4 regions of the Providencia sp. Me31A genome follow, and region 4 is predicted to be linked to each of the others. Evidence: predicted binding sites of a transcription regulator. Region 4 holds the regulator's gene; each other region holds the start of a gene.
What was found. Region 4 encodes PurR, which represses purine synthesis genes. Its sites were predicted from a motif close to CANGCAAACGTTTGCNTG; they were not measured.

Region 1: a site for PurR is predicted at 1,257-1,274, ahead of gltS (sodium/glutamate symporter). Genes of this name have one in related genera too.
Region 2: a site for PurR is predicted at 4,487-4,504, ahead of purE (5-(carboxyamino)imidazole ribonucleotide mutase). Genes of this name have one in related genera too.
Region 3: a site for PurR is predicted at 5,024-5,041, ahead of glyA (serine hydroxymethyltransferase). Genes of this name have one in related genera too.

Annotation. Positions count from the first base shown of each region.
Region 1 is NZ_JBKQGZ010000016.1:120,442-127,946, forward strand. Features, by position in the region: gene gltS (sodium/glutamate symporter) at 1-1,091, opposite strand, end outside; gene ACLPIE_RS14500 (uracil-xanthine permease family protein) at 1,325-2,713, shown strand; gene ACLPIE_RS14505 (AsmA family protein) at 2,829-4,586, shown strand; gene fabY (fatty acid biosynthesis protein FabY) at 4,645-5,559, opposite strand; gene dtd (D-aminoacyl-tRNA deacylase) at 5,583-6,020, opposite strand; gene yihX (glucose-1-phosphatase) at 6,083-6,697, opposite strand; gene ACLPIE_RS14525 (LysR substrate-binding domain-containing protein) at 6,861-7,478, opposite strand.
Region 2 is NZ_JBKQGZ010000002.1:26,113-33,617, reverse strand. Features, by position in the region: gene ACLPIE_RS01565 (esterase-like activity of phytase family protein) at 1-1,297, shown strand, start outside; gene ACLPIE_RS01560 (MFS transporter) at 1,465-2,703, opposite strand; gene purK (5-(carboxyamino)imidazole ribonucleotide synthase) at 2,820-3,902, opposite strand; gene purE (5-(carboxyamino)imidazole ribonucleotide mutase) at 3,902-4,405, opposite strand; gene lpxH (UDP-2,3-diacylglucosamine diphosphatase) at 4,555-5,286, opposite strand; gene ppiB (peptidylprolyl isomerase B) at 5,297-5,791, opposite strand; gene cysS (cysteine--tRNA ligase) at 6,060-7,448, shown strand.
Region 3 is NZ_JBKQGZ010000017.1:90,865-98,369, reverse strand. Features, by position in the region: gene glrR (two-component system response regulator GlrR) at 1-1,242, shown strand, start outside; gene ACLPIE_RS15005 (NAD+ synthase) at 1,331-2,953, shown strand; gene glnB (nitrogen regulatory protein P-II) at 2,966-3,304, shown strand; gene hmpA (NO-inducible flavohemoprotein) at 3,485-4,684, opposite strand; gene glyA (serine hydroxymethyltransferase) at 5,147-6,400, shown strand; gene ACLPIE_RS14985 (3-phenylpropionate MFS transporter) at 6,480-7,505, shown strand, end outside.
Region 4 is NZ_JBKQGZ010000005.1:145,875-153,379, reverse strand. Features, by position in the region: gene punC (purine nucleoside transporter PunC) at 1-472, opposite strand, end outside; gene punR (DNA-binding transcriptional activator PunR) at 595-1,500, shown strand; gene purR (HTH-type transcriptional repressor PurR) at 1,510-2,535, opposite strand; gene sodB (superoxide dismutase [Fe]) at 3,127-3,705, opposite strand; gene ACLPIE_RS05810 (Grx4 family monothiol glutaredoxin) at 4,192-4,539, shown strand; gene rnt (ribonuclease T) at 4,629-5,273, opposite strand; gene gloA (lactoylglutathione lyase) at 5,397-5,804, opposite strand; gene ACLPIE_RS05795 (DUF1289 domain-containing protein) at 5,982-6,221, shown strand; gene slyA (transcriptional regulator SlyA) at 6,759-7,193, shown strand.

The DNA of each region.
Region 1 (7,505 bases), on a different contig from region 4:
AGCCTATCGGTTACCGCCTGCATATTGGCGATAGCGGTTGGCGTTGCGCCAAGACCGAAACCACAGTGCCCGGCTGCTAATATCGCAGCATCATAGTTTTTCCCCATCAGTCGGAAAGTCACAAAAATCGCATACCCTGCCATTACACACGCTTGAACAGCAAGGATAATGATCATTGGAATTGCCAATGACGCTAGTTCCCACAGTTTCAAACTCATGAGTGCCATTGCTAAGAATAATGAAAGGCTCACGTTACCCATAACAGAAACGGCGCGATCAAACACTCGGTAAAAACCAAGTAGTGATAAGCTATTACTTAAAATCACACCAACAAATAATACACACACGAATTTTGGTAACTGGAATGGCGTGCTTGCTAGTTTATCTGAGATAAAACTTCCTATCAGCAAACAGATAGCTATTAGTGCAATGGTTTCGATTAAAACCATTGAAGTGATCATCCGCCCTGATTGAGGTTTTTCAAATGCAGTTGGAACATCTTTATCGTCTCCAGTGTTACCTGGGGTCGGAATGTTACGTGTTAAGAAACGTGCAACTGGTCCCCCAATTAAGCCACCAAGAACCAAACCAAACGTTGCACAAGCCATAGCAACTTCAGTTGCACTTTGGAAGCCGTAACTTTCAGTGAAGATTTTACCCCATGCCGCACCGGTACCGTGACCACCCGATAAGGTAATTGAACCAGCCAATAGCCCCATTAAAGGGTCTAATCCCAATAATTCAGCGAGTGCAATCCCCACGGTGTTTTGGACTAACAGTAAGCCGACAACGACAAAAATGAAAATAAACAGAGCCTTACCGCCTGCTTTTAAACTTGCTAGGTTAGCATTTAGGCCGATTGTGGCAAAAAATGCCAGCATCATAGGTTCTTGCAGTGATAAGTCAAAAGAAAGGCTCCAGTCAAATATTTGTTTCAACAATAAAAGACTAAAAGCAACTAATAACCCACCCGCAACAGGTTCAGGGATGGTATATTTTTCAAGAAAAGGGACTGATTTTACCAGTTTACGCCCAAGCAATAATACTAAGGTAGCTGCTACCAGTGTACCGTAGACATCAAGATGATACATTTAGTACCTCGTCTGTTGTTAAAATTATCAAAAACTAGTTAGACGTTAATTTCTTCCTTAAAACGCCAAAGCAGGTTGTAGGATTAGAAAAAAAAACTGCAATAAATACAAGTTAAAAGATATAAAAATGTGACATCCTTATTTAACTGTTAGATCAAATTTTTTAACGCAAACGATTGCTTTTTAATTTCGACGCATTACAATGCGTTTTTTGTTGGTGAGAAATGAAAGCAATGAACACTGCGGCGTCTGAAAAACAAACTACTGAATCAACAATTCACACTCAAAGCGAGCTAATCTATAAACTCGAAGACCGACCCCCACTACCGCAAGCCCTATTTGCAGCGGGTCAGCACCTTCTAGCAATGTTTGTTGCCGTTATCACACCAGCATTGCTGATTTGCCAATCTCTTGGGCTGCCTGCCCACGATACCCAACGCATCATTAGCATGTCATTGTTTGCTTCAGGTATTGCCTCATTAATTCAAATTAGAGCATGGGGCCCGATTGGCTCTGGTTTACTTTCTATTCAAGGAACCAGTTTCAACTTTGTTGCACCTTTAATTATGGGGGGAGTTGCACTCAAACAAGGTGGCGCTGATATTCCTTCTATGATGGCGGCTCTATTCGGCACATTATTAGTTGCCGCACTCACCGAAGTCATTCTTTCACGTTTCTTACATTTAGCACGTCGAGTTATCACACCATTAGTCTCTGGTGTGGTTGTGATGATTATTGGATTATCATTGATTCAAGTTGGATTAACATCCATTGGCGGCGGCTATGGTGCAATTAGTGACAACACTTTTGGCTCCCCTGATTATTTAATTTTAGCGGGTATTGTATTAGCCGTTATTATCCTATTGAACCGCCAAAAAAACCCTTATTTACGTGTTGCGTCTCTCGTCATCGCGATGGCAGTTGGCTACCTTTCTGCTTGGTGGACGAATATGCTACCCACGGCGCAACCAACGGAACCCAATCAAGCCCTTCTTACCATACCGGAGCCTTTTTATTATGGGCTATCATTTGATTGGAATTTACTGATCCCATTAATTTTAATTTTTATGGTAACGTCTTTAGAAACAATTGGTGATATTACCGCAACTTCAGACGTGTCAGAGCAACCAGTGCGTGGTCCTTTATATATGAAGCGCATTAAAGGTGGCGTACTTGCTAATGGCTTAAATTCCATGGTTTCTGCGGTTTTTAATACTTTTCCAAACTCTTGTTTTGGTCAAAATAACGGAGTCATCCAATTAACGGGGGTTGCGAGCCGCTACGTTGGCTATATCGTTGCCTTAATGTTAGTGCTGTTAGGGTTATTCCCTGCTGTTGCGGGTTTTGTGCAGCAAATCCCTGAGCCTGTTCTTGGCGGTGCAACCATAGTGATGTTTGGAACGATAGCCGCTTCCGGTGTACGTATTGTGTCACGGGAGCCATTAAACCGCCGCGCCATCATGATCATTGCACTTTCTCTTGCTGTAGGAATGGGCGTTTCACAACAACCGTTGATCCTCCAGTTTGCCCCTGATTGGTTAAAAACCCTATTTTCTTCAGGGATTGCTGCGGGCGGTTTGACTGCAATTATTCTGAATTTAGTCTTCCCTCTCGAAAAATAACCTTTCATTCTTTCCGCCAGAGTTGAAAATTCTGGCGGTTCTTCTGTATGCTATCCTTAATTTGTTACTATATTAAACGAGTCTATATTCCCCATATAATAAGGAGCAGCGAACCGTGAGATGGTTAATTAAATGGGTTACCTATGCACTATTACTGTTGCTGCTACTATTGGTTTTTACTTACATCGGCCTGCAAACCCGTTGGGGAGCCTCTTACTCGAGTCAAATTTTAAGTAAACTCACCAATTACGACATTGATATCGGGATCATGGGCCATGAGTTTTCCAAACCCAGTGAATTTATTTTCCAAGACGTCAAGTTAACCTCCCAAAGCAAAAATTTAAGCTTAAATGCTAGGCAGGTAGTGATTGATATCAATTGGCGGAATTTATTGAGTGGGCATGCTATTCACCGCTTTGTTATCACACAAGGTAATTTAACTGCCAGCGTGTCACAACATTCAACCTCGTTACCAATATCTGCAAATATTTTGCAATTTGAAAATAGCCAAATAACCTTAAAACAAGGAGAGGATGATATTCAGGTCACAGGATTCACTGGTGGCATTACCCCTTGGCAGCCTACCGCCAGCTCTCTTGCAGGCTATGGCGATTTTCGCTTCACTGCTAACCAATTAAATTTCAACAAATTATCGTTTAAAAATGTCGCTATCACCGGCAAGCATCAAGAACAAGTCACCGATATTAGCAGAGCAAGCGGTTACCTAAACAATGGGTATATTGCAGGAGAAGGAAAATTATTTTCTGATGGTTCAATCACCATTGATTCTCTGGCTATGAATAAGGTTGGCTGGGAAAATAATATTGATTTCAATACATTATTTGATGCAATCAACAGCAATAAAACCATACAAATCAAAAATTTAGAATTAACGAATGTCGATATTCAGGGTAAAGATTGGGCATTATCAGGATTAAGTAGTGAAATTGATCAGCTCAGTATTGTTAGAGGAAGCTGGACAAGCCCGAAAAGTAAGATCAGTTTTAATGTTGACCAATTTGTCGTAAACGACCAACAACTCAGCACCTTAATTGGTGAGCTAAACATTGATGGAGACAAACTCAATATTAATAAACTATCGGGTTACTATTACAAAGGTGTATTCAACCTCAGTGGAACTTGGCAGCGTAATGACCAAGTATTGACGATTGATGATGGGAAGCTGGCGGGTATTTTGTATACCTTACCCGAAAGCTGGTTATCCTTTTTTGCCGAACCCGCACCAACATGGTTATCAGGCTTATCTATCAAAAAATTCACTGTATCCCAATCTTTATTAATGAACATTCAGCCCGCCTTCCCTTTTGAATTTACTGCATTAAGTGCCAATATTGAGAACGTCGATTTAATTAAACAAAAGCAATGGGGAATTTGGAGCGGTAAAGCCACATGCAACGCTGATAGCGGCACAATCAACCAAGTTTTAGTGCGTCGTCCATTTCTAGAGATCCGCCAAAGTAACCAATCCTCCGCCGCTGCAAGCTTAACGGTAAGCACAGATAGAGGTATTAGTAAAATTGGCTTACTAGTTAAACAAGAGCCGAAAAAAATTCCATTCCTTCTGCGTGCATCCGGAACAAATATTGATTTAATGGATTTAAACCAATGGGGCTGGTCAGGTTTCCCTGCTCAAGTTGTCGGTGACTTTGATGTAACCTTACAAGGTGACTTACTCGCACCATCAGTGGCAAAGAGCTTAAATGGGGAATTAATGGCGACACCATTGCAAGGAAAACGCCTGTTCCGAACCGTTGTTAACGGTACAGTGACTTCTTCTATTGAGTCCGAAACGGATCTACTATCTACCGAGCCATCTTTGGCAGAGCCTCTCCCTACTCTTATCGCTCAATAGAAACACCAAGGGCAGGTTAACTGAACCTGCCTCATTTTTTCAATTTCCAAAAGCTGTTTTATTTTGCTGTTTCTACAGGCAGCACCATATAGACACCACTGAACACAGCTCCGACTTGGTTGTTTGAATTGCTAACCTCCACTTTCAGTTTTACGCGAGCCTTACTCCCTCGCGCCAAACGATCAAGGTCACCACTCATATTGGCCAAGTCAGCAACTGCTGTTGGCCTACCGCTGACAGGCTTGCCATAACGAATATTGGCATCCACTAACACGATATCACCACCAAGTTGGTGTTCTTGCATAAGGAGCCAAATCAATCCCCAACCAGTAAGGGTAGCTAAAGAGAATTGGCTACCCGCGAAAATAGTTTCATGGGGGTTTTGGTTGCCTGATTCTGGCATGGTAGTGATAAAGCGGGTACCTGTATATTGTTCAATCCTAACGCCCATCTTTTCACTTAGTGGAATATATTTATGCCATGCCTGCTGTAATTCACCACACCAATCTGGGCGGTGCAGAATTTGGTCTAAGGTCTCAATGGGCTTAATCATTAGGTAATGCCGTACAGGGGTTTTTAGCTGCCCTGCTACTTGTCCCCTGTTTTCAAAGCCCATTTTATTAAAAAATGGCACAGCCTCTTCGCGTACACTAGATACAATACGTTTTACACCTTCTTGGCGGGCTACAGACTCAAGTGCCATGATGATTAATTTGCCGAGTCCTTTACCTTGCATAACAGGGTTAACCGCCAAAAAACGAATTGCACCTTCGTTATCTGCATTAATATATAAACGTCCAATGGCTAAAATGCGGTTTTTATCATCGACAACCATTTGATGGTGAGCCGTTAAGTCATAACCATCTTTTTCAGAACCAAGGGGTTGATTAAAGGGTTTTCGCAACATTTCCCAACGAAAATGGTAATAAGTTGCAAATTCAATTTCATCTTTCGGTGTACGTAAATGGTACATCGTTTCCCCCTTAAAAAATTGGCTCACACTTGTAGCCAGAAAGTGACCGGTCCATCATTGGTTAAACTTACTTGCATGTCCGCAGCAAACTGGCCAGTTTGCGTTTCAACGCCATGTTGTCGGCTTTGCTCAACAAAATATTGATATAAATTATCCGCACGCTCAGGCTCGGCACCACCAGAAAAACTGGGCCTCATCCCTTTTTTAGTATCTGCGGCTAAGGTGAATTGCGAAACCACCAGTAAGCTTCCACCGGCTTGCTGGACATTTAGGTTCATTTTCCCTTGCTCATCACTAAAAATACGATAGCCCAGCACTTTTTCACATAAGCGTTTTGCTTTTTGTTCATCATCATCTTTTTCAACGCCAAGCAAAACCAGCAATCCGCTATCTATTTGTCCTACCGTTTTTTGTTCCACCACCACACTTGCGTGAGTGACTCTTTGGATTAATGCAATCATGGTTACTCTACACAAAAAGATGGAGCAACGGTTACCGTTACTCCACTATCAAAATCAAAATGTTATTCTACTTCAGCACTAAAATCGTAAGTTCGGAAATATTCAGGAACCGTGTCTTTATTTAAGACATGAACCCCTTTGATACCAAGTGCTTCTGCCGCTTTTACGTTCTCTTCTACATCATCAAAGAAAATCGCGTCAGCCGCGTCAAACTCCTCTGATTGCAGAACATATTTATAAATTTCTGGATCGGGCTTACGCATGCCTAAATCTTGAGACAAGTATAGAAAATCGGAGGACGCTGCAATTTCTGGGTAGTGTTCTGGCCAATAGTCTAGGTGTAGACGGTTGGTATTCGATAAGACGACAACACGGTGCCCTTGCTCGCGTAGGCGCTCCATAATATCAATCACTTCAGGTCTTAACGAAATAAAAATAGAGTGCCAGCCTTCTGCAAAATCTTCAAAGCTCAGTGTGATACCCATTTCTTCACAAAGGAGCTCCGCGAATTCGATATCTGAAATTTTCCCACACTCATGTAATTGAAAGATATTACCAAAAGTAAACCGTGATTTGATTTCTTCGCTTGGTGTACCACTCAGTTCAGACCATTTATCAAACACTCGATTAAAGTCGATATCAATAATCACATTACCCATATCGAAGATATACAGCATAAATTTTCCTCATTGTTATTCACTAAATTTACTTTAATCATTATTCATGCAACTGAACAGCCCTAATTGGTGATAATTCACTTTATTTTGTCAATTAATCAATTGAGCAGATGACACAGGAAACGATGACAATCATCTATTCTGATAATAAATGGTCATCATATTATGATTTATTATGTTGAATACCATTATCACTATTACGGCAATAAATACGAAATAACCGAGCTAAATGCTCTCCCGCAGGTGTTAGTGTCGCGTCTCTTCGTTGAACTAATGCAAACGTGGCATAAGGCAGTTTTTCTTTTAAATCTAAGGCAATATATCGTTGGTCGAATAAGGGCTCATCAATCGTATCCACAGAAACTATGGTTAGAAAATCACTTTGAGCAACCAAACTTAAGCAACCAATTAACGTTTCACAAGTCACACTAAACACCATCGGACGTTCCATCATCGAAAAAACATCGGCAAGCTGTTTATAGTAGGTACCTCTCGGCGTTGGCATTGTCCAGTCACAATCAGCGAGCTCATTCAACGACTTGGCATGGCGCAGAGGATGGTCTTTGCGCATAATTACCTTATATTCTTTTTGCATTAATTGCTCGAAACTAAACTCTGCATCTAAACTACCTGGGTAATAAGTATTAATCGTGAAATCGAGTTCACCTTGTCGGAGCTGAGTTAACATGGTTAATAGCTGGCCTTCCATTATAGGTTCTGAGTGACACACTTTTTGTATGCCAACTTCTTTTTCTTTTTGAAGTTGTAATTTTTCTGACAATAAATTTAATTCACTTTTAGTTAAAGG
Region 2 (7,505 bases), on a different contig from region 4:
CACCGGGTTTGCTCAACAAGAAGTGCCAGCAACATTGGCTGGACACTCAATTTTGCCCGTTAACTCAACGGTTCCAGCACCAGAAAATGCCCCATCAGACTTACAAATCAGTGGCAAATTTACGACGGGTACCCGCATCGATACTTTAGGTAAAGTGGAAGGAAAATCAGCGGATCGCCCGACTGGGATGCATATTCCAATTAAAGGGCAGCCATTACAAGGGCATTCTGGGATTAAACGTATGTCTGATGGGACATATTGGGTGCTGACGGATAATGGCTTTGGCAACAAAGTAAACTCCCCTGACTCGATGTTATACATCACTCAGTATGATATTGATTTCAAATCAGGTAAAACCACACCACTGAAAACAGTTTTCTTCCAAGACCCAAATAAAATTATTCCTTTTCATATCATTAATGAAAGTACCAAAGAGCGCTATTTGACAGGCAGCGATTTTGATCCAGAAAGTTTTCAATTTGCGGATGGGGCATTATGGGTGGGGGATGAGTTTGGTCCTTATTTAATCAAAATGGACTTAGATGGCAAGGTATTAGCCTTGTTTGAAACACAAGTAGATGGAAAGAAAATTGTTTCTCCTGACCATTACCAAATCACCACGCCAAGTAAACCCACGGATAGAGTGGCTTTCCAAGTCAATCGTTCAAAAGGTTTTGAAGGCATGGCATCATCACCTGACGGGGCAAAACTATACCCAATGTTGGAGGGGGCGATTTGGCATGATGAGAAGCAAGATTATGAAACTGTAGAAGGTAAACGTGCCGCACGTATTCTTGAGTTTGATGTAAAAAAACAAGAGTGGACAGGAAGAAGCTGGTTGTATGTCTTTGAAGATGATCAAAATGCCATTGGTGACTTTAACTTAATTGATGATACTCATGGCTTAATTATTGAGCGTGATAATGGTGAAGGAACCGCAGATAAAGCCTGTGCTGAAGGTAGCCATAAGACCGAGAATTGTTTTAGTAACCTAGCTAAGTTTAAGCGTGTATATCGAATCGAATTTTCAGATAAAAATGTCGGTGGGGCGGTTGATAAGCAGGCGTATATTGATTTAATGAATATCAAAGATCCTGATAATAATGCGAGAAAACCGCTAAACGATGGCGTGTTTACGTTCCCATTCTTCACCATTGAAAACGTCGATATCGTTGATAATGAACATATTATTGTTGGAAATGATAATAACTATCCGTTTTCTTCTAGTCGTGAACCAAATAAAGCAGATGATAATGAATTCATTTTATTAAAGGTGCCAGAACTGTTAACACCTTAATTTATAATAGTTTTGTGCCATCAAATGAGTAAATAGTGGCACAGCTAATCTGTTGGTATGATAGTTTTTTGCATGCTCAATAATACGCACGTTTGATCTGTCGTCTGGATAGATGATGACGTTTTCCCTTGGTCTTGATATTTTCCCGAGCTCGCACTCGGGATTTTTTATGCTTTGTTGAGAACAGGCGGTTTCATCATTAAAGTGAGGAGCAAAATAATCACCACAGGGGCGGCAATTACTAAAAATGCAGGGGTAAAACTACCGGTTAAGTCCTTGATGCCACCAGCAATAAAAGGTGCTAAACAGGCGATGGTGGAAATTAAATTGACGACAGAAAATAGCTCTAGGTAAGGCCCTCGGCCAAAGTAATTAGACAACAAAACACTGGATGCAAGGAAGGTCATACCGTAGCCAATACCAACACAGAGCACAAAGAGAATTAACCATAGCCAAGATGTGGCAATACTCAGGAAAATTACGCCGAGTACCATAATGATCAGGCTGCTAATCAATAGTTTTTTCGGCTCAAGCCATTCGCCTGCTGCACCTCCGATAAATCGTGAGAATGCATTAACAAAAGCCATTGTGCTAAGTAATGAAACGGCAACTGTCATACCAAACCCTCGCTCTTCAATATGGGCAACAGCAAAGCTGTTTACCGTGATCCCACACCATAAGAACGAAGTATAAGTCGCTGCAATTAAATAAAATTGCCATGTGCGTAACGCTCGACCAACCGTCCACACTTCCGCGGTGCGGTAAATAGGTTTGCTATCATCACGAACTTGTTTTTGCATCACACGTTTAGCATGTTCTTGCTCTTGTTTGCCTTCACGTAACATAAAAATAGTGATCAGTGTAATTATACTCAGGTATACCGCACAGAGTACCCAGTGCATACGCCAAGAGCCTAGCTGGTTTGAGGCGTAAAAGTAAATCCAAGGCCCTGCAACACCGCCTAAGCCACCAATGGTGAAATATAACCCGAAGGCAAGGGACTGTTTTTCAAATAAGCGGGAAAGTACATAGGTACCAGGAACGGTTGCCAATAAAGTGAAACCAATACCAATTAATGCCGTACCTAAAAAATAGCTACTAATGGCTTGTGTGGCGTAAAGGCTATAAAACCCGGCAACAAAGACAGCGGTTCCCAGTAACAGTGTTGCTCTCACGCCTACTTTACGGATCAATAAGGATGGGAGAAAGCTGGCGAGTCCACAAGTTAGCCCAAGCAAGGTAAAACCAAAGCCAGCTTCACTCCAGCTCCATTTTAGCTCGCTGATCATCTCAGGTAATACGACGCCAAGAGAAGTGAAGGTCGTTGCTGTGGCTAAAAAATAAACCAGCCCTAAAAGGATAAGAATGCACCATTGGTAAAACGGGCTAAACGGCTGTGAAGACATAATAACTCCAGTAATGCCGTATTCCTTCAATCAGGGGATTTATATTTTGAATGACGGCGAAAATAGCATAATGCCCGAAAATAGATTCGGGCATCGAATAGGGCTATTTTCCCTATTTATTGATGAGAGTACCAGTCTAATTTTTTATTTGCCCACTCAATGCCACTTTTGTACTCATTTGGTAAAAGAGGGATGAGTGAATTTAGGGTGAAAATCAATTGCTGGCAGTCACGGTGAGATAAATTTAAATGCCCTACTTTACGCGCAGGACGAACTTCTTTTTCATACCAGTGCAGATTAACCAGCGGCAAGCTAAGCCATTGTAAATTAATATCGGTACCAATTAAATTTACCATAACCGCTGGGGAATAAACCTCAGGAGATGGCATCGGTAAGTTTAAAATAGCCCTTAAATGTAGCTCGAATTGGCTGATGGATGCGCCATTTTGCGTCCAGTGCCCGCTATTATGGACACGAGGGGCAATCTCGTTGATTAATAGTTTATCGCCAACGATAAAACATTCCATCGCCATGACACCGATATAGCCGAGTTCATCCATGACCGCACTTAACATCCCTTGAGCTTGGTCTTGTAAGGGATTCTTTGATTTAGGAAAGGCAACACTGGTACGTAAAATACCGTCTTGATGCAGGTTATGAGTGATAGGGTAAAAAACAGACTCACCTGCGGCATTACGTGCCCCAATTACCGAAACTTCAGCATCAAATGGGATACCTTGTTCAACGATGCACTCGCCATAAATTTCTGTGGGTAAGTCTTTTTCATCGCCGGGGCGAACACGCCATTGGCCGCGCCCATCATAGCCGCCTGTTCTGCGTTTCACTATCAAAAAATCACCTAAAGTGGTGAACAGTTCAGGCCATTGCTCAGGGGACTCAAGTAATGCCCACGGTGCGGTAGCCAAATTTAAGCTATCAAATAAACTTTTTTGTGGGAACCTATCCGCTAAGCGTGGAAAAATATCGCGGTTAATAAACGCATTATGGCGAGCGAGTTCTTTAGTCAGTGGTGTTTCAGGCCAACGTTCTATTTCAGCGGTGATCACGCTTTGTTGGTAAGGAACAGCTTCTGGCTCTGCATCAAGGCCAACAGGAAAAACGGCAATTCCTAATGGTTCCCCCGCTTGGCGGAGCATGCGACCTAATTGACCATTGCCAAGGACACAAACGGGTTTCATTAGGCTTCCCTCGGGTCTGGGTGATTTAACACATCGTTAGTTTGCGATTCTCGCCATGTTGTGAGACGGCTAAATACTGTGGAGTCGCTAATCGCTAAGATTTGAGCCGCTAATAATGCGGCATTAGCGGCACCGGCTTTACCTATAGCTAAGGTACCGACCGGGATACCTTTGGGCATCTGTACAATCGAATACAAACTATCCACGCCACTGAGTGCGGCGCTTTGTACAGGAACGCCAAAAACAGGCACCAACGTTTTCGCTGCTAACATACCCGGTAAATGCGCTGCGCCACCTGCACCCGCAATAATTACATCAAACCCATTTTTTTTGGCATTTTCAGCAAAGGAAAATAACTTATCAGGGGTACGGTGTGCTGAGACGATTTCGACATGGAAAGGGAGTTGCAGTTCAGTCAACACGTCAGCGGCATGCTGCATGGTTGCCCAGTCACTTTTTGAACCCATAACAATGGCGATTTTTGCCGCAGATTGAACAGTCATTGAGTGCTTTCCTGTAGTGAAAAAACATGCCCCGAAGATGGGGGAAATTGAATTGCGGTGATCATATCACGGTAACGCGACAAGGAAAACGTTTGCGTGGTGAATAATTAGACAAACGATCGTGAATATGAGCAGATATTTATGGCTAGTTAAATTGATTCAAATGGAAAGAAAATCAGTTCAACACCTTGTTCATTGATGATAAAGGCAGAACCTTCATGGTGCCATGCACCCAATACACCACGGTAATGTAACTTGCCATTAATATTGATTTCATGGATAGCAGGACGGTGGGTGTGACCGTGTATCAACCATTGTGCTTGGTGCTTTTGCATCACATTGCTTACTGCTTGGGGATTTACGTCCATGATGGATTCGGCTTTCATACTGCTGGCATATTGGCTATTTTTACGCATTTTTTGTGCGACCTGGCGACGAATAAATAGCGGCAGCGAAAGAAATAGCCGTTGTATCCACGGGGTATGAACTTTTTTGCGATAATTTTGGTAGGCCGCGTCATCAGTACACAAGGTATCACCATGCATGATGAGAATACGTTTACCATTTAGTTCTAGTAATGTTTCTTGCGGTAAAATGGTCATGCCACACTGTTTGGCATAGCGCTTGCCAATTAAAAAGTCACGATTACCATGAATGAAATAACAAGGAATACCTAGATTGGTGAGCTGTTTTAGCTCATTTGCGACAAGTTGATGAAGGGGATTGTTATCATCATCGCCCACCCAATAGTTGAAAAAATCGCCGAGGATATACAGGCTTTCGGCATGGATGGCTTGCTGTTGAATAAAATTGATAAAACCGGCGGTGATCGCCGGCTCATCTTCACTCAAATGCAAATCTGCAATGATGTAAGTGGACATGCGTTCAGGCTTACTCGCTGACAGTCACTTTTTCGATGATAACGTCTTCACGCGGAACGTCTTGGTGGAAACCACTACGGCCAGTTGAAACGCCCTTGATTTTGTCAACAACATCCATACCTTCAACGACTTCAGCAAATACACAGTAACCCCAACCATCTGGGCGCTCTGAACGGAAGTTTAAGAAGTCATTGTCCACAACGTTGATAAAGAATTGTGCTGTTGCTGAGTGCGGATCATTAGTTCGAGCCATTGCTAAGGTACCACGGCTGTTTTTTAAACCGTTGTTAGCTTCGTTTTTAATCGGCGCTTTAGTGTTTTTTTGTTCCATTCCAGGTTCAAAACCACCGCCTTGGATCATGAAACCATTAATAACGCGATGAAAAATGGTATTATTGTAAAAACCTTCACGGCAGTAGGTTAAAAAGTTTTCGACTGTAACGGGAGCTTTATCGTCAAACGTTTTGATAACAATGTCACCGTGATTGGTATGAAATGTAACCATAATAGCTATCCTGAATAATTGTTTTTTATGCGCTGTCTTGCGAAAGCGTTGAGATCAGCAAGTTTATATCACAGATAAAACCTGACTTGAAGCGACAGAGCGTATTGAGCTTGTTTTATAGCATAACAGGCGCATATTAAATACACTGAAAAAACCACGAAGAATGGGAAGCTAAACCCTTGCATTCTTAAGGTGATCGGGGTTCAATAACATGATATTTTATCGATAGAAATCAATAATCATTTTTCAAATAAATGGAAAAGTTCAGATGCTACAAATTTTTAATACACTAAGTCGTCAAAAAGAAGAGTTTAAGCCCATCCACGCAGGAAAGATTGGGATGTATGTGTGTGGCATCACTATCTACGACTTGTGTCATATCGGCCATGGCCGTACATTTGTGGCATTTGACGCAATTAGCCGCTATTTACGTTATTTGGGTTATGACTTGAATTATGTACGTAATGTGACCGATATTGACGATAAAATCATTAAACGTGCAGCAGAAAATAATGAAAGCGTCGATGAACTAACAACTCGTATGTTAGCGGAAATGCATAAAGATTTTGATGCATTAAATATTTTACGTCCTGATAGCGAGCCTCGTGCGACTCGCCATATTGGTGAAATTATTGCGTTAACTCAAAGCTTGATTGAACGTGGGCACGCTTATGTGGCTGATAATGGCGATGTGATGTTTGAAGTGAAAACAGACCCTAATTATGGTTTGTTATCACGCCAAGACTTAGAACAGCTGCAAGCGGGGGCGCGAGTTGAAGTGGCTGATGTTAAACGTAATCCAATGGATTTTGTCTTGTGGAAAATGTCTAAAGAAGGTGAACCGAGCTGGGAGTCTCCTTGGGGGTTAGGACGTCCGGGGTGGCATATTGAGTGTTCTGCTATGAACAGCAAAACCTTAGGTCACCATTTTGATATTCATGGCGGCGGCTCTGATTTAATGTTCCCTCATCATGAAAATGAAATTGCTCAGTCAACCTGTGCACATGATGGCCCTTACGTGAATTACTGGATGCACTCCGGTATGGTCATGGTAGACAGAGAGAAAATGTCTAAATCTCTCAATAACTTCTTTACTATCCGTGATGTACTTGAATATTACGATGCAGAAACGGTGCGTTATTTCCTGTTGTCTGGTCATTATCGTAGTCAACTTAATTACACAGAAGAAAACCTAAAACAGGCACGTACTGCACTTGAGCGTATGTATACTGCATTACGTGGCACAGATAAGTCAGCCTCACCTGCTGGTGGAGAAGAATTTAAAGCGCGTTTCATTGAAGCGATGAATGATGATTTTAATACACCAGAGGCTTATTCGGTATTGTTTGACATGGTTCGTGAAGTTAACCGATTGAAATCAGAAGACATGTCATCAGCAAATGGTATGGCTGCGCAGCTTCGTGAATTAGCAAGTGTATTGGGTTTATTAGAGCAAGACCCTGAAGCCTTTTTAAAGGGCGGTGTACAAGCAGGAGATGACGCGGAAGTCACTAAAATCGAAGCATTGATTAAGCAACGCAATGATGCACGCCAAAGTAAAGACTGGGCGTTAGCTGATGAGGCTCGTGATGCGCTGACGGCAATGGGGATTGTTCTCGAAGACTCGTCTGCGGGTACGACTTGGCGTCGTAAGTGATTGGCAGATAACTCAATTTTATTATAATCTTATTATAATGTGATAAATTGAATATTT
Region 3 (7,505 bases), on a different contig from region 4:
ACGACAGCAGAAAGTGGCCCGGAAGCACTTAAAATCTTACAAAAAGAAAAGTTAGATTTAGTGATCAGCGACTTGCGAATGGATGAAATGGACGGAATGGCGCTATTTGATGAAATACAAAAAGCGCATCCCAACATGCCAGTTATCATATTAACAGCGCATGGCTCAATCCCCGATGCGGTAGCTGCAACACAGCGTGGCGTTTTTAGCTTTCTCACCAAGCCTGTCGATAAAGATGCTTTGTATAAAGCGATTGAAGAAGCACTGGCTCTGTCATCTACGCCAATGAGCGATGAAGAATGGAGTTCAGGTATTGTCACTCGCAGTCCTCTTATGATCCGTCTGTTAGAACAGGCGCACATGGTGGCACAATCTGATGTGAGCGTACTTATCAATGGGCAAAGTGGTACAGGTAAAGAAGTGTTGGCTCAAGCCATCCATAAAGCTAGCCCACGGGCACGTAAGCCATTTATCGCCATTAATTGTGGTGCATTACCTGAGCAATTATTAGAGTCTGAACTTTTTGGTCATGCAAAAGGGGCTTTTACCGGTGCAGTAAGTAGTCGAGAAGGTTTGTTTTTTGCTGCAAGTGGCGGGACGTTATTTTTAGATGAAATTGGTGATATGCCAATGCCCCTGCAAGTCAAATTATTGCGGGTGCTACAAGAACGCAAAGTGCGTCCTTTAGGCAGTAATCGTGATCTTGATATTGATGTACGAATTCTCTCAGCGACTCACCGTAACTTACCAAAAGCGATGGAAAAAAATGAGTTTCGTGAGGATCTCTATTATCGTTTAAATGTGGTTAATTTACGTATTCCTGCGCTTAATGAACGCTCTGAAGATATTCCATTACTAGCGAATCATTTATTACGTGAGTCAGCATCTCGCCATAAACCCTTTGTACGGAGTTTTTCAAGTGATGCTATGAAATGTTTAATCACAGCGAGCTGGCCAGGAAATGTGCGCCAATTAGTTAACGTGATTGAACAGTGCGTCGCTCTCACAACATCCCCTGTAATCAGTGAAGCACTGGTTAGCCAAGCATTGCAAGGGGAAAATACCGCATTACCAACTTTTGTCGAAGCTCGTAACCAATTTGAATTGAATTATTTACGCAAGCTATTGCAAATGACTAAAGGAAATGTGACTCAAGCCGCTAGGATGGCGGGGCGAAACCGCACTGAATTTTATAAATTACTTGGTAGGCATGATTTAGAAGCCAATGATTTTAAAGAATAAATGAGAATTATTTACCGCGTGAATTTTATAGATTAAATTATGTGGTATAGGGCTATTCATATTCATGCTCCGGGAGAGAAAACACCTTATGAGCCGTAAGCTTAATATTTCACTAGCACAACTCAACTGGTTAGTTGGTGATATCGAAGGCAACTGCGATCGCATGTTGCAAGTTGTTAGTGAACAAGCATCACAGACAGATATTGTGATGTTCTCAGAGTTATCTCTGACAGGGTATCCACCCGAAGATTTGATTTTCCGTGGTGATTTTGAAGACCGCTGCGTAGCACAGTTAGAGCGCTTACAAAAAGCGAGTTCAGAGACAGCGATTATTGTAGGTCACCCTTGGTATGAAGGGGATGATATCTATAATGCGCTATCATTTTTCTATCAAGGTAAATTACTTGCTCGCTATTTCAAACAAGAGTTACCAAACTATGGGGTGTTTGATGAGCCTCGTTACTTTACTGCTGCTGAAAAAAGCTGTGTGGTAGAGTTCAAAGGCTACCGTTTAGGCTTGTTAATTTGCGAAGACATTTGGTATGACGAACCGGTAGATGCTGTTAAAGGAGCAGGAGCTGAGTTATTACTAACCATTAATGCATCTCCTTATGACATTCATAAAGAACATATCAGAAGTGATTTATTAGTCGAACATTGTCAACGCACTCATATGCCTATCGTCTACCTTAATCAGGTTGGAGGGCAAGACGAGTTAGTCTTTGATGGTGGTTCTAAAATCATCGCCAATAAAGGCAAACAAATCTTTAAATTGGCAGAATTTAAAGAACAGGTTATCACCGTGCAATTTGATGAGCTTGCATTAGTGAGTGACGGCGGGCTATTTATTGAGAATGACCCTATTGCACAGGTATACCAAGCCTTGGTGATGGCAACGCGTGATTATATTAATAAAAATGGATTCAATGGCGCGATTTTAGGACTATCTGGGGGAATTGATTCAGGGCTGACCGTGGCTATTGCGGTGGATGCAATTGGTAAAGAGCATGTACAAGCGGTCATGATGCCGTTTCGTTATACCTCTGAAATGAGCATTCATGACGCCAAAGAACAAGCTGATTTACTTGGTGTTGAGTTTGATATTGTGTCTATTGAACCGATGTTTGATGCTTTTATGGCACAGTTAACACCTATGTTTGAAGGAACTGCGGTTGATACAACCGAAGAAAACTTACAAGCACGTTGCCGAGCCGTTATTTTAATGGCGATGTCAAATAAACGTCGCCGTTTGGTACTGACAACCAGTAATAAAAGTGAGTCAGCTGTTGGCTATTCAACGTTGTATGGTGATATGGCGGGCGGGTTTGATGTTTTAAAAGATGTGCCTAAAACCCTTGTCTTTGAGCTGGCTAAATATCGAAATACACTATCTCCCGCGATTCCACAACGTGTCATTGATAGACCGCCTTCAGCGGAACTCGCACCGGGTCAGTTAGATCAAGACAGTCTGCCACCTTATGATGTGCTAGATGCATTATTAGAAGGTTATGTAGAAAAAGATTTATCTGTTAATGACCTAATCAAATTAGGTTTTGATAAAGATGTGGTGCGTAAAGTTGTGCGTCTTGTTGATATTAATGAATATAAGCGTCGTCAGGCTCCGGTTGGCCCACGTATTACTATGCGTAATTTCACAAAAGATCGCCGTTATCCGATCACCTCAGGTTTTGGCCGTAAAAACTGGTCATAACAGGAATTATTTATGAAAAAAATTGATGCAATTATAAAGCCATTCAAACTTGATGATGTTCGAGAAGCATTAGCCGAAGTCGGTATTACAGGAATGACCGTGACTGAAGTAAAAGGTTTTGGTCGCCAAAAAGGGCATACTGAACTCTACCGTGGTGCAGAGTATATGGTCGACTTTTTGCCTAAAGTCAAAATTGAAATTGTTGTTCCAGATGACATTGTTGAAAACTGTGTCGAGACCATTATGCAAACTGCACAAACTGGTAAAATTGGTGATGGCAAAATTTTTGTTTATGATGTCGCTCGTGTGATCCGCATTCGTACCGGTGAGCAAGACGAAGAAGCGATTTAAAATAAATTGAAAAAGCGGTAACGGAAAATACACAGGAATGGGATTAGAACAGTGTATTTATTATGCGAGCCCGTTACCGCTAAATTGTTAAAAAACTATAACGACCAAACCATTAAAGCAAGTTACTTTGGCTGGTGAGTTTTATGGAATGCTCTTCTTTGCAGAAGAGCATTTTTTCAATTAATTAAGTGGCAATACTTTGTGTGGGCCAAAACACTCATAGTGAATAGCTTCTGGAGAGATACCCATAGCAATTAATTGCTTACCAACGTGCTGCATAAAGCCAATTGGGCCGCAAAAGTAAAACTGCATATTAGGTTGTTTAATCCATTCACTGACTTGCTCTAAATTCATGAGACCTTGGCATTGATAATCAAAGCCTAGGCGATCTTCTTCTCTAGGTTGATTAAACCAAATCGCGGACTTGCCCGCTTTTTGTTTTGCCATTAACTGTTGAACTTCATGGCTAAAAGCGTGGACAGCACCATTTTCTGCCGCATGTAACCAGTTAACTTGAGCATCATGGCCTTGCTCTGTGAGGTGATTTAACATACTTAACATCGGGGTTAAACCAACACCTGCTGAAATAAGTGTCACTGGCGTTGTATTATCAACATTGATAAAGAAATCCCCACATGGAGGCGCGAGTTGCACGCTATCCCCTTCATTTAACTTTTGATGTAAGAAATTCGAAACGGCACCTTGGTCTTCACGCTTTACAGCAATACGGTAGCTATGGCCATTTGGTGAAGTAGTGAGTGAGTATTGGCGGATCTCTTGGTTTTCAAATTGATCATCATTTACATAAATTGTAATGTATTGGCCGGGTAGATAATCAGCAACAGGTTTTCCATCAACAGGCACAAACTCAAAGCTAGTGATAACATCACTCTGTGGTTGTTTTTGTTTCAGTTTAAATTCACGCAGCCCATCCCATCCCCCTGACTTTTCTTTATTTTCTTGGTAAATGGCCGCTTCACGACCGATGAAAATGTCAGCAAGTACCCCATAAGCTCGGCCCCACGCATCAAGCACTTCTTGACCTGGGTTGAGAAGTTCATCAATTGCAGCCAACAAATTTTCGCCAACGATAGGGTAATGTTCAGGTTTGATATTCAGGCTAACGTGCTTTTGTGCGATTTTTTCAACCGCGCTAATCAGTGCTTCTGGTGTTTCAATGTGAACAGCATACGCACAGATAGCATTGAACAATGCTTCACGCTGATCGCCATTCATTTGGTGGGTCATATTAAAGATATCTTTTAATTCAGGATGCTGTTTAAACATTCTGTCATAAAAATGAGCAGTAAGCTTTGGTCCCGTCTCTGCAATAGCGGGAATAGTGGATTTAACAATGGCGATGGTTTGGCTATCTAACATACAAGTGCTCCTGAATTATTTTCATGTTCCTTTGATGCTTATTATCGCGGTCTATTTTTCCTATGATGATAAATAACATTTTATTTTCATTGGAGTAGAGCCATTAAGTTGTAATAAACAATCTTTTTTTGAAGAACATAAAGTTTATTTATAAACATGCATTTTAAATACAACTTATAATATTTACGTGTTTCTGTAAATACTCAAACACATAAAATATGGGGGAAATAGGCACATAATGAGAAGGGTGTAACAAATCCAGCTATTCGTACGTTTAAAATTTAAATTTAGGCTATTTTATATGGAGGGTGGCAGAAGCAAATTGAAATGAAAAAAATTAATGCAATCGTTTGCGTATATTTTTTCTTTAGGGCTATCTCAATAAGGAAAAAGAGTTTACACTGTGTGTCATTGCGATGAATCGATTTTCAACCTATTGAATTGCTGAGGCAGGAGAAGCGAATGTTAAAGCGTGAAATGAATATTGCAGACTATGATCCAAAACTATGGGAAGCAATGGAGCAAGAAGTACAACGTCAAGAAGAACACATTGAATTAATTGCTTCTGAAAACTATACCAGTCCACGAGTCATGCAGGCTCAAGGTTCTCAGCTAACTAATAAATATGCCGAAGGGTATCCGGGTAAGCGCTATTATGGCGGCTGCGAGTACGTTGATGTGGTTGAGCAACTAGCGATTGACCGTGCAAAAGAATTATTCGGTGCTGATTACGCGAACGTACAACCACACTCAGGTTCACAAGCGAACGCAGCGGTTTATATGGCACTGTTGCAACCAGGTGATACCGTTCTGGGTATGAACCTTGCACACGGTGGCCACTTAACGCACGGTTCACCTGTAAACTTCTCTGGTAAATTGTACAACATCGTGCCTTACGGTATCGATGAAAGCGGTAAAATTGACTACGACGATATCAAAGCGCAAGCTGAAAAACACAAACCAAAAATGATTATCGGTGGTTTCTCTGCATACTCAGGCGTGGTTGATTGGGCAAAAATGCGTGAAATCGCAGACGGTATTGGCGCTTATTTATTTGTTGATATGGCTCACGTTGCCGGCCTGATTGCTGCGGGTGTTTATCCAAACCCAGTTCCTCATGCACATGTGGTGACAACAACAACGCACAAAACTTTAGCGGGTCCACGTGGTGGATTGATTTTAGCTAAAGGTGGCGACGAAGAGTTATACAAAAAAATCAACTCAGCCGTATTCCCTGGTTCTCAAGGTGGCCCTTTAATGCATGTTATTGCAGGTAAAGCGGTTGCTCTAAAAGAAGCAATGGAGCCAGAGTTTAAAGTTTACCAACAGCAAGTTGCGAAAAATGCGAAAGCGATGGTAGAAATTTTCCAACAACGCGGCTATAAAGTCGTTTCTGGTGGTACTGAAAACCATTTATTCTTAGTTGATTTAGTTGACAAAAATATTACAGGTAAAGATGCCGATGCTGCATTGGGTCGTGCGAATATTACTGTTAACAAAAACAGCGTTCCTAACGATCCAAAGAGCCCATTTGTCACGTCAGGTGTACGTATAGGTTCTCCTGCTATTACACGTCGTGGTTTCAAAGAAGCAGAAGCACGCGAGCTAGCTGGCTGGATGTGTGATATTCTAGATAACCTCAATGACGAAGCGACCATTGAGAGCGTGAAACAAAAAGTATTAGCAATTTGCAAAAAATACCCAGTTTACGCATAAATTAAAAATAATTAGTTATCAAAACCCGCTTCTACACTTTGTATAAGCGGGTTTTTTGCATCGAAAAAAGGGAGGAGGGATGGTCATTCCATCAACGCGCTGGCTAGCAATTGATTATTTTACCTATTTTTTTGCTTACAGTATTTTCTTGCCATTTTGGTCAGTCTGGCTACAAGGTGAGGGTATTGATGCCGAAATGATAGGTGTTTTGCTTGGAGTTGGCCTAGCAGCTCGTTTTCTTGGTGCGATGTTTATCACGCCATTAGTTAAAGAGCCTTCTAAGTTAATTACAGCATTGCGGTTGTTAGCCGCAGCTTCCTTAATCTTTTCAATTGGCTTTGCCTTTGGTTCACATTGGGCATGGTTACTCTTTGTGATGATTGGTTTTAACTTATTTTTTGCTCCAATGGTTCCATTAGGGGATTCACTGGCAGGGACATGGCAAAAGCAGTTTACATTTGATTACGGTAAAATCCGCGTTTGGGGGTCGATAGCCTTTATTATTGGGTCTTCATTAATGGGCTATTTAGCGGGTGTCTGGGGCCATAAATCCATTATGATTGCGCTGGTGATCAGTTGTTTAGCCTTATTGTTGGGGGCAATGTTAAGGCCAGAAATCATGCCAGCGGGAGTCGCTAAAGCCGATAATGGCAACAAAGTGACATTCAAGCAACTGATTGCAGATAAGAACGTCGTTAGGTTTTTGATTTGTGTAACGTTATTGCAAGGGGCGCATGCCGCTTATTATGGTTTTGCTTCTCTATTTTGGAAAGAGGCTGGCTATTCCGATTTAGTGATAGGTAATTTATGGTCGCTCGGTGTTGTCGCTGAAGTGATTGTTTTTATGTTAAGCCATCGTTTATTTAGACGTTGGAGTGCTCGTAACCTATTATTGTTATCCGCTTTTTGTGGCATTATCCGCTGGGGCTTGATGGGCGCGTTTACTGCACTACCGGTATTAATCGTGGTGCAAATTCTTCACAGTGGGACTTTTACCATTTGTCACCTTGCGGCTATGCGTTTTATTAGTGCACGTAAAGAAAATGAAATTATTCCACTACAAGGGGTTTATTCAGCTCTAGCTACGGGTGGGGGATTAGCCGTA
Region 4 (7,505 bases):
CCCAAGCACCTAACAGGGGTGCTAAAGCAGGAGATAACGCAACCAATGGCATTATAGAGGCAAAAACTTTCTGTGTACTCGCTTCGTCGTAACGGTCGATAACAAGGGCTTGCCATAATACGGCCGCGGAGCAAACACCGACGGCTTGTAAAAAGCGTAAGGTTAATAGTTGTGTTGCAGTTTCAACCCAATAAATAGCCAAGCTACTTAAAATAAAAATAGTCAGTCCAACAATCAGAACGGGTTTGCGACCAAGTTTATCTGATAAAGGTCCCCATAAGAGCTGAGCAAATGCAAAACCAGCTAAAAAGATACTGAGAGAAGCACTGATAGCACCTTCTGATGTATGCAATGAGTTTTGCATTGCACCGAAAGCGGGCAGGTACATGTCAATGGCTAAAAACCCCAGCATGCTTAAACCTGCAAGGTAAACCATAAATCCAGGGGAATTTTTTTTCACAGTATTCGACATAATAATTACTTATCTGATATTTAAATAAATGTTAACGGTAGCCCCATTGTATAGGCTATTTTTTTGTGTTGTGAAACGGTAATATTTGGATCTTGCTATCAAAATATTTGAAAGGAGATGTTATGTGGTCTGCGCATGCACTCGAAGTGATTGATGCAGTTGCTCGAACGGGAAGCTTTAGTGGTGCTGCAAATGAGTTGCACCGTGTACCCTCTGCGATTAGTTATACAGTAAAACAAGTTGAGGAATGGCTTGCTGTTCCTTTATTCGAACGTCGCCACCGTGATGTTGCCTTGACGGAAGCGGGCGCTATCTTTATTAAGGAAGGTCGTTCTGTTATCAAAAAAATGACAGAGACAAGGCATCAATGCCAGCAAGTCGCGAACGGTTGGCGTGGGCAATTCAGTATCGCAGTTGACTGCATTGTAAAACCCCAGAGAACTGAACAATTAATTCTTGATTTTTATCGGCATTTTCCTGATATCGAGTTATATATCCATCCAGAGGTATTTAACGGTGTTTGGGATGCATTGGCAGATGGGCGTGCGGATGTTGCAATTGGTGCAACACGTGCATCACCCATTGGTGAGCGTTATAGTTTTCGAGACATGGGGTTTATGTCTTGGATGTGTGTGGCGAGCCCTGAACATCCATTAGCAAAAATCGACTGCAAACTGGCGGATGACCAAATGCGTGAGTTTCCTAGCTTATGCCTAGAGGATACTTCTCGTAATTTACCGAAACGTGATACATGGGCTCTGGATAATCAACGTCGACTTGTTGTGCCTTATTGGGAAAATGGTTTGGCGTGTTTAGTCAACGGGTTATGTGTAGGGATGGTACCAACACACCGTGCTGCACCATTATGTGAAGAAGGTAAACTTGTTGAGTTAGAGTTAGCCCAACCTTTTCCACCAAGCCCATGTTGTTTGACTTGGGTTGAAAAAAACACCTCACCTGCGTTGAGCTGGTTGTTAGACTACCTTGGGGATAGTGAAACACTCAACGCAGAGTGGCTTTCGACTTAAATCATGTGGTTAGCGACGATAATCTATAAACGGGCCATCAGCTACGGAACGGCGCTCAACAAGGCGGGGGTGAATTTCAATTGTTTGAGCGTCTTCGCGCTTGTTCACTATGCGATCGAGCAACATGGTAAATGCCATTTGGCCTAAACGTTCTTTTGGTTGGTGAATGGTTGTTAGCGCAGGGGTAAAATAGCGAGCGTTGCGCACATTATCATAGCCAATAATTGAAATGTCCTGTGGGACGCGCAACCCCATTTCATCAGCGGCGCAAATTGCTCCCATAGCCATAATATCACCGCCGCAAAATACCGCAGTAGGGCGTTGTTTATGGCTTAAAATCTGCATCATGGCCTTATAGCCTGATTCAGGCTCAAAATCTCCTTGGACAATCCATTCATCTTTCAAGGTTATTTTTGCTTCTTCCATCGCTTTTTGGAAACCTGTTAAGCGGCCAATCCCCGTATTTCTCTCTAGTGAACCGGGGATGACACCAATATCTCGGTGCCCACGATCAACCAAGTAACGTCCAGCAAGATACCCACCATGAAAGGAATTATCGATAATGCTATCAGTAAAGTCACCTTGAGATGTCCCCCAATCCATAACAACCATAGGGATATTACGGTAGTCTTCTAACATGCTAATCAAGGTATCAGGGTATTCAGAGCACATAACAAGTAAGCCATCGACTCGTTTTTGCGCAAGCATTTGCAAGTAGGCTTTCTGTTTGCCCAAATTATTATGTGAATTGCACAGGATCAGCGTATAGCCTTTTTCATAACAGCTATTCTCGACAGACTCTATTACTTCAGCGAAATAAGGCGCTTCACTGGAAGTTGCCAACAAACCAATTGATTTTGTGTGATTAACTTTTAGACTACGGGCAACTGCACTTGGTGAATAATTGAGCTCTTTAATCGCAGCCCAAACAGCAGCCTTAGTATCATCAGCCACGAAGCGCGTTTTATTAATAACATGGGATACGGTTGTGGTGGAAACGCCAGCGCGTTTCGCCACATCTTTAATCGTTGCCATGGGGAAAAAAAACTCCTGACCAATAATCGGTCTCTATAAAAATTCTTGTGAAAAATTACCTGCATATTGAGGCATTGAGCCTTTGCTGGCAATAATTTAGCGATTTGTTGTCGATTTTGTCTGATCTAGCGCAAAAACGAAAGAAATAATTGATGTTATAACATGTGATATAGGCACTAGTTTTACTTTTTTGGATATGTATACTCAATAGCCCTAGTTATTGTGCGGTTATTTGTTAGTTCAATTATATTGGATGAGAGGAACTCATGGATACAGATGTTAAATACGGATTACTTGCTGCGCTGGGCTCATTAGCAATGATTATCTTTATTGGTTCACATATTTTCTAATTTTATTTCAACCTCAAGTAGAGCGAATTAAAAAGGGCGAGTAAATCTCGCCCTGAGGTTGTTGACAAAGCGGGATAAAAGCGTGGTTTTTCCCGCTTTGTGTTATCAGCCGAAAATCAATGAATTGATTTTCCTAGTTGATTTTCAAAACCTATATGACTTGCTGCCAAACATAATATGTTTGTCAGCAGTCTGAGGGCGAGTAAATCTCGCCCTGATGTTTAGAATTTAGCTTTTATTACTATGCTAAATTTTCTTCCACAAATTTCCAGTTAACCAGTGCCCAGAAGTTTTCTAAGTATTTAGGGCGAGCGTTACGATAGTCGATATAGTAAGCATGTTCCCAAATATCAACAGTTAACACAGGCTTGTCATCACCAGAAATTGGTGTTGCAGCATTAGAAGTATTAACGATAGCTAAACTGCCATCTACTTTTTTTACCAGCCAAGTCCAGCCAGCACCAAAGTTCTTGGTTGCAGCATCAGTAAATTGCGCTTTAAACTCTGCGAAAGAACCGAATGCCTTGTTAATGGCGTCAGCCACTTTACCAGTAGGCTCGCCACCTGCATTCGGCGCTAAGCAGTTCCAATAAAATGTGTGATTCCAGACTTGTGCAGCATTGTTGAAAACACCAGCTTCGGAATTTTTGATGATTTCTTCTAAGGATTTACCTTCAAAGTTAGTACCTTTGATTAGGTTGTTTAAGTTAACAACATAGGTATTGTGGTGCTTACCATAGTGGTATTCTAAGGTTTCAGCAGAGATATAAGGTTCTAAAGCATCTTTAGCATACGGTAAAGCAGGTAGTTCAAATGACATTGCGTACTCCTTGATTGCTTTTATATCAATATATTTAGGGTGTTTGCTCTTAAAATGAGCGAAAAATTAATTGTCAATTTATCATGACGATTTCGCCTTTTAGGCGATACGTTATTTAATATATTAATGATAACACGATAAACCCTATAAAGGGTAAAGGTAATATAACGTTACTAGTATGTTAACAGAAAAATAAAGTAATTACAGTTTAAAAATCATAGAGATATATAATGTTAGAAATTAGCTGGACAATATGTAGCAAAAAAATAGCAGAAAACTTATTTTTTAACTTAAGTAAACAGAAGATAGAAAAGATGCCTTTTTAAATCTTTGAGTGCTATAGTAATGCCCCTATAAAACTGGCATATTGTATGAAACAATTAGGTTTCACATTATATTGGTCAAAAATATTCTGTTAAGTTGCAGTAACTCGTATTATTTACGGGCTAACTGCAAAATCAGCACTTTTGTTCTAAGGAAGTAAAAATGACGACAATTGAAAGAATCGAGCGCCAAATCAAAGAAAATCCAATTCTATTATACATGAAAGGCTCTCCAAAACTTCCGAGCTGTGGTTTTTCTGCCCAAGCAGTACAAGCTCTGTCTTCTTGTGGTGAACGTTTTGCTTACGTTGATATCTTGCAAAACCCAGATATCCGAGCAGAATTGCCAAAATATGCAAATTGGCCAACATTCCCTCAGTTATGGGTTGATGGCGAGTTGGTTGGTGGCTGTGATATCATCATGGAAATGTTCCAGCGTGGTGAATTACAATCGCTGATTAAAGAAACCGCTGATAAATATCGCTCAGCAGACGAAACGAGTGCTGAATAATTTAGCAGTAGGCTGAATAAAATAAAAAACCGTGTTTGATGGGAAGTCATTTATACTGTCATCAAAAACGGTTTTTTTATCATTTCAATTTACTCAGTATCTTCAGCAACTGGCCAACCACCAAGTTTTTTCCACTTATTGACAATCTCACAAAATAACAATGCAGTGCGGTTGGTGTCATACAGTGCACTGTGGGCTTGTTTGCCATCAAATGGAATTCCAGCGGAAACACAAGCTTTAGCTAAAATAGTTTGACCAAAAACTAAGCCACTTAGTGCCGCTGTATCGAAAGTTGCAAAGGGATGGAATGGATTGCGTTTTAAACCAGCGCGTTCCGCTGCATTCATTACAAAGCTATGATCAAAGTTAGCATTATGAGCGACAATAATAGCGCGGTTGCAATCTGTATTTTTCATTCCCTTGCGGATAACTTTAAATATTGCGTGTAACGCCTCGTATTCGCTTACAGCACCGCGCAGTGGGTTAGTAGGGTCTATCCCAGTAAAGGCTAACGCGGATGGTTCAAGGTTCGCACCTTCAAAGGGTTCAACGTGAAAATGTAACGTTTCATCCATAGATAGCCAGCCGTCTTTATCCATTTTTAACGTGATAGCGGCAATTTCTAATAGCCCGTCAGTTTTGGCATTAAATCCGCCAGTTTCAACATCAATAACGACAGGGTAATATCCCCTGAAACGACTAACCAGGGCATTAGGATTGTTTTTTTCAGACATTAGGACTTTCGATTATAGGTTTCTGATTGATTTATATTATGCCAAAATCAGGAAAAGTTTGCAGACAAACATAGAATGAAATTTAGGCAGGAGAATAATGCGCTGCCTAAATTTTACATTTAATTAGTGACCTAAACCTTTACTTGCACTTTTATTTTCAATTAATTCAATTTTGTAGCCATCTGGGTCTTCTACAAAAGCGATGACGGTTGTGCCGCCTTTTACAGGACCTGCTTCACGGGTTACATTTCCACCAGCATGGCGAATATCGTCACATGTTTTTGCAACATCATCGACACCTAAAGCAATGTGACCGTATGCGTTTCCCATATCATAATGGTCAACTCCCCAGTTATAGGTTAGCTCAATGACAGCACCTTCACTTTCATCGCTATAGCCAACGAATGCTAGAGAGTATTTATACTCTGTGTTTTCACTAGTTCTTAGTAGGCGCATGCCTAATACGTTGGTATAAAAATCAATGGAGCGCTGCATGTCTGTCACACGCAACATAGTATGAAGTAAGCGCATATAAAACCTCTTAACATTCTGATAAATAATAAGCCTGAATCGATTTATCTATTAATATAACGTGTATATATTGGAAAATACAATGATTACAGTTTATTTTTCAAACAAACAGTGGTAATACTCATTTTTAAGAGTATACCATACATTTATGATGTTTTTTGTTTGAGGGGGATAGTGATGATTGAGCAACTTGAGTTCTTTGATATTCCTAGCCCTTGTCGTGGAATTTGCCAAACTAATGAGCAAGGTTATTGTCGCGGTTGTTATCGTACTCGTGATGAGCGCTTCAATTGGCTCAAGTTTTCTAATGGAGAAAAGCGAAACATTATTCGTTTATGTCGCCAACGTTATTTAAGAGCAATAAGTAAAAAAGTAACGCAAGAAAATATTATTGATCCTCAACAACAACTTTTTTAACGCACGCGGAGGAAAGATAAACTTTAAAATTAAACAATCATTTTGTTGATATGCATAATTAATACATTCCAAATTATTCAAATTAAATTAATTTTCGGCTTTATCTTTCAATAATTTTTTATTTATTCAAAATATCTATAGTTTAATTTAAAGTAACTGTAAATGACATATTTTTAAGAGAAACTATATTCTTTTGTTTTTAAAGGAATTATTTGATATTGTTTTTTTTATTGTTGGTTGTAATTACTATAAGCAGCAAAATAGATAGATCAGAAAGGAGAGTCCGGCTATTCTTATTAATAAGGTAATTGATAGATTGTCTTATTCGTTTAGTTAAGCGAAAATAAACTAAAACATCATGACAGTAGTTAGAGGTATATCACTTAATAAAGTGAGTTTTGTCACTACAAATAGGTATTTGTTAGGTTGTATATCAATAAAAAGTTGTAAATATAAAAGGAAATTAATATATAATTTAAAAAATAATATGAGTCTGGTATATTTTTTAAACATTATAATTATATAAAGGAGGGTAGATTGGAATCGCAAATAGGAACAGAATTATCACGTGTTGTTCGGATGTGGAGGGCATTAATCGATCATCGCTTGAAGCCTCTCAAACTAACACAAACCCATTGGGTTACCTTACATAACATTAGCCAGTTACCACCTGAACAGTCGCAAATACAGTTGGCAAAGGCAATTGGTATAGAGCAACCTTCATTAGTAAGAACCCTTGATCAACTTGAAGAAAAAAAACTTATTTCTAGGCATACCTGTGCAAATGATAGGAGAGCAAAACGAATCAAATTAACTGAAGAATCTGAACCATTTATAAAAACTGTTGATCAAGTGATTAATAATACTCGAATTGAAATATTGAGTAACATTAGTCAAGAGGAGCTTAATCAATTATCGCAGATGCTTTTAAAACTTGAGAGAAATATTTTACGACTGCAAAATGAATCTTGATATTAAAATAATTCATCCGGTAGATAAATGTAGTTCTAATTATTACGATGTTAATCAAATGAATTATTTTTATGGAGATTAGTCAAATGTCATTAAATTTAATCATTGTGGAAAACTAATTAGTTATATAAATAATAAATGCGCGGTAATTATTTTGGTTATGTATGAATTAAATACCAAAGCTTAATTGGTTTTTTTAGTGTTATTTAGTGAGCGGTAGATAGTCATTTAGCTCATAATAGGTATAAAGATTAACTGAAAACCAAGCACTAAGAGGGATAATCTAAACAGTAGTTCTGTTTGAAAAATGAT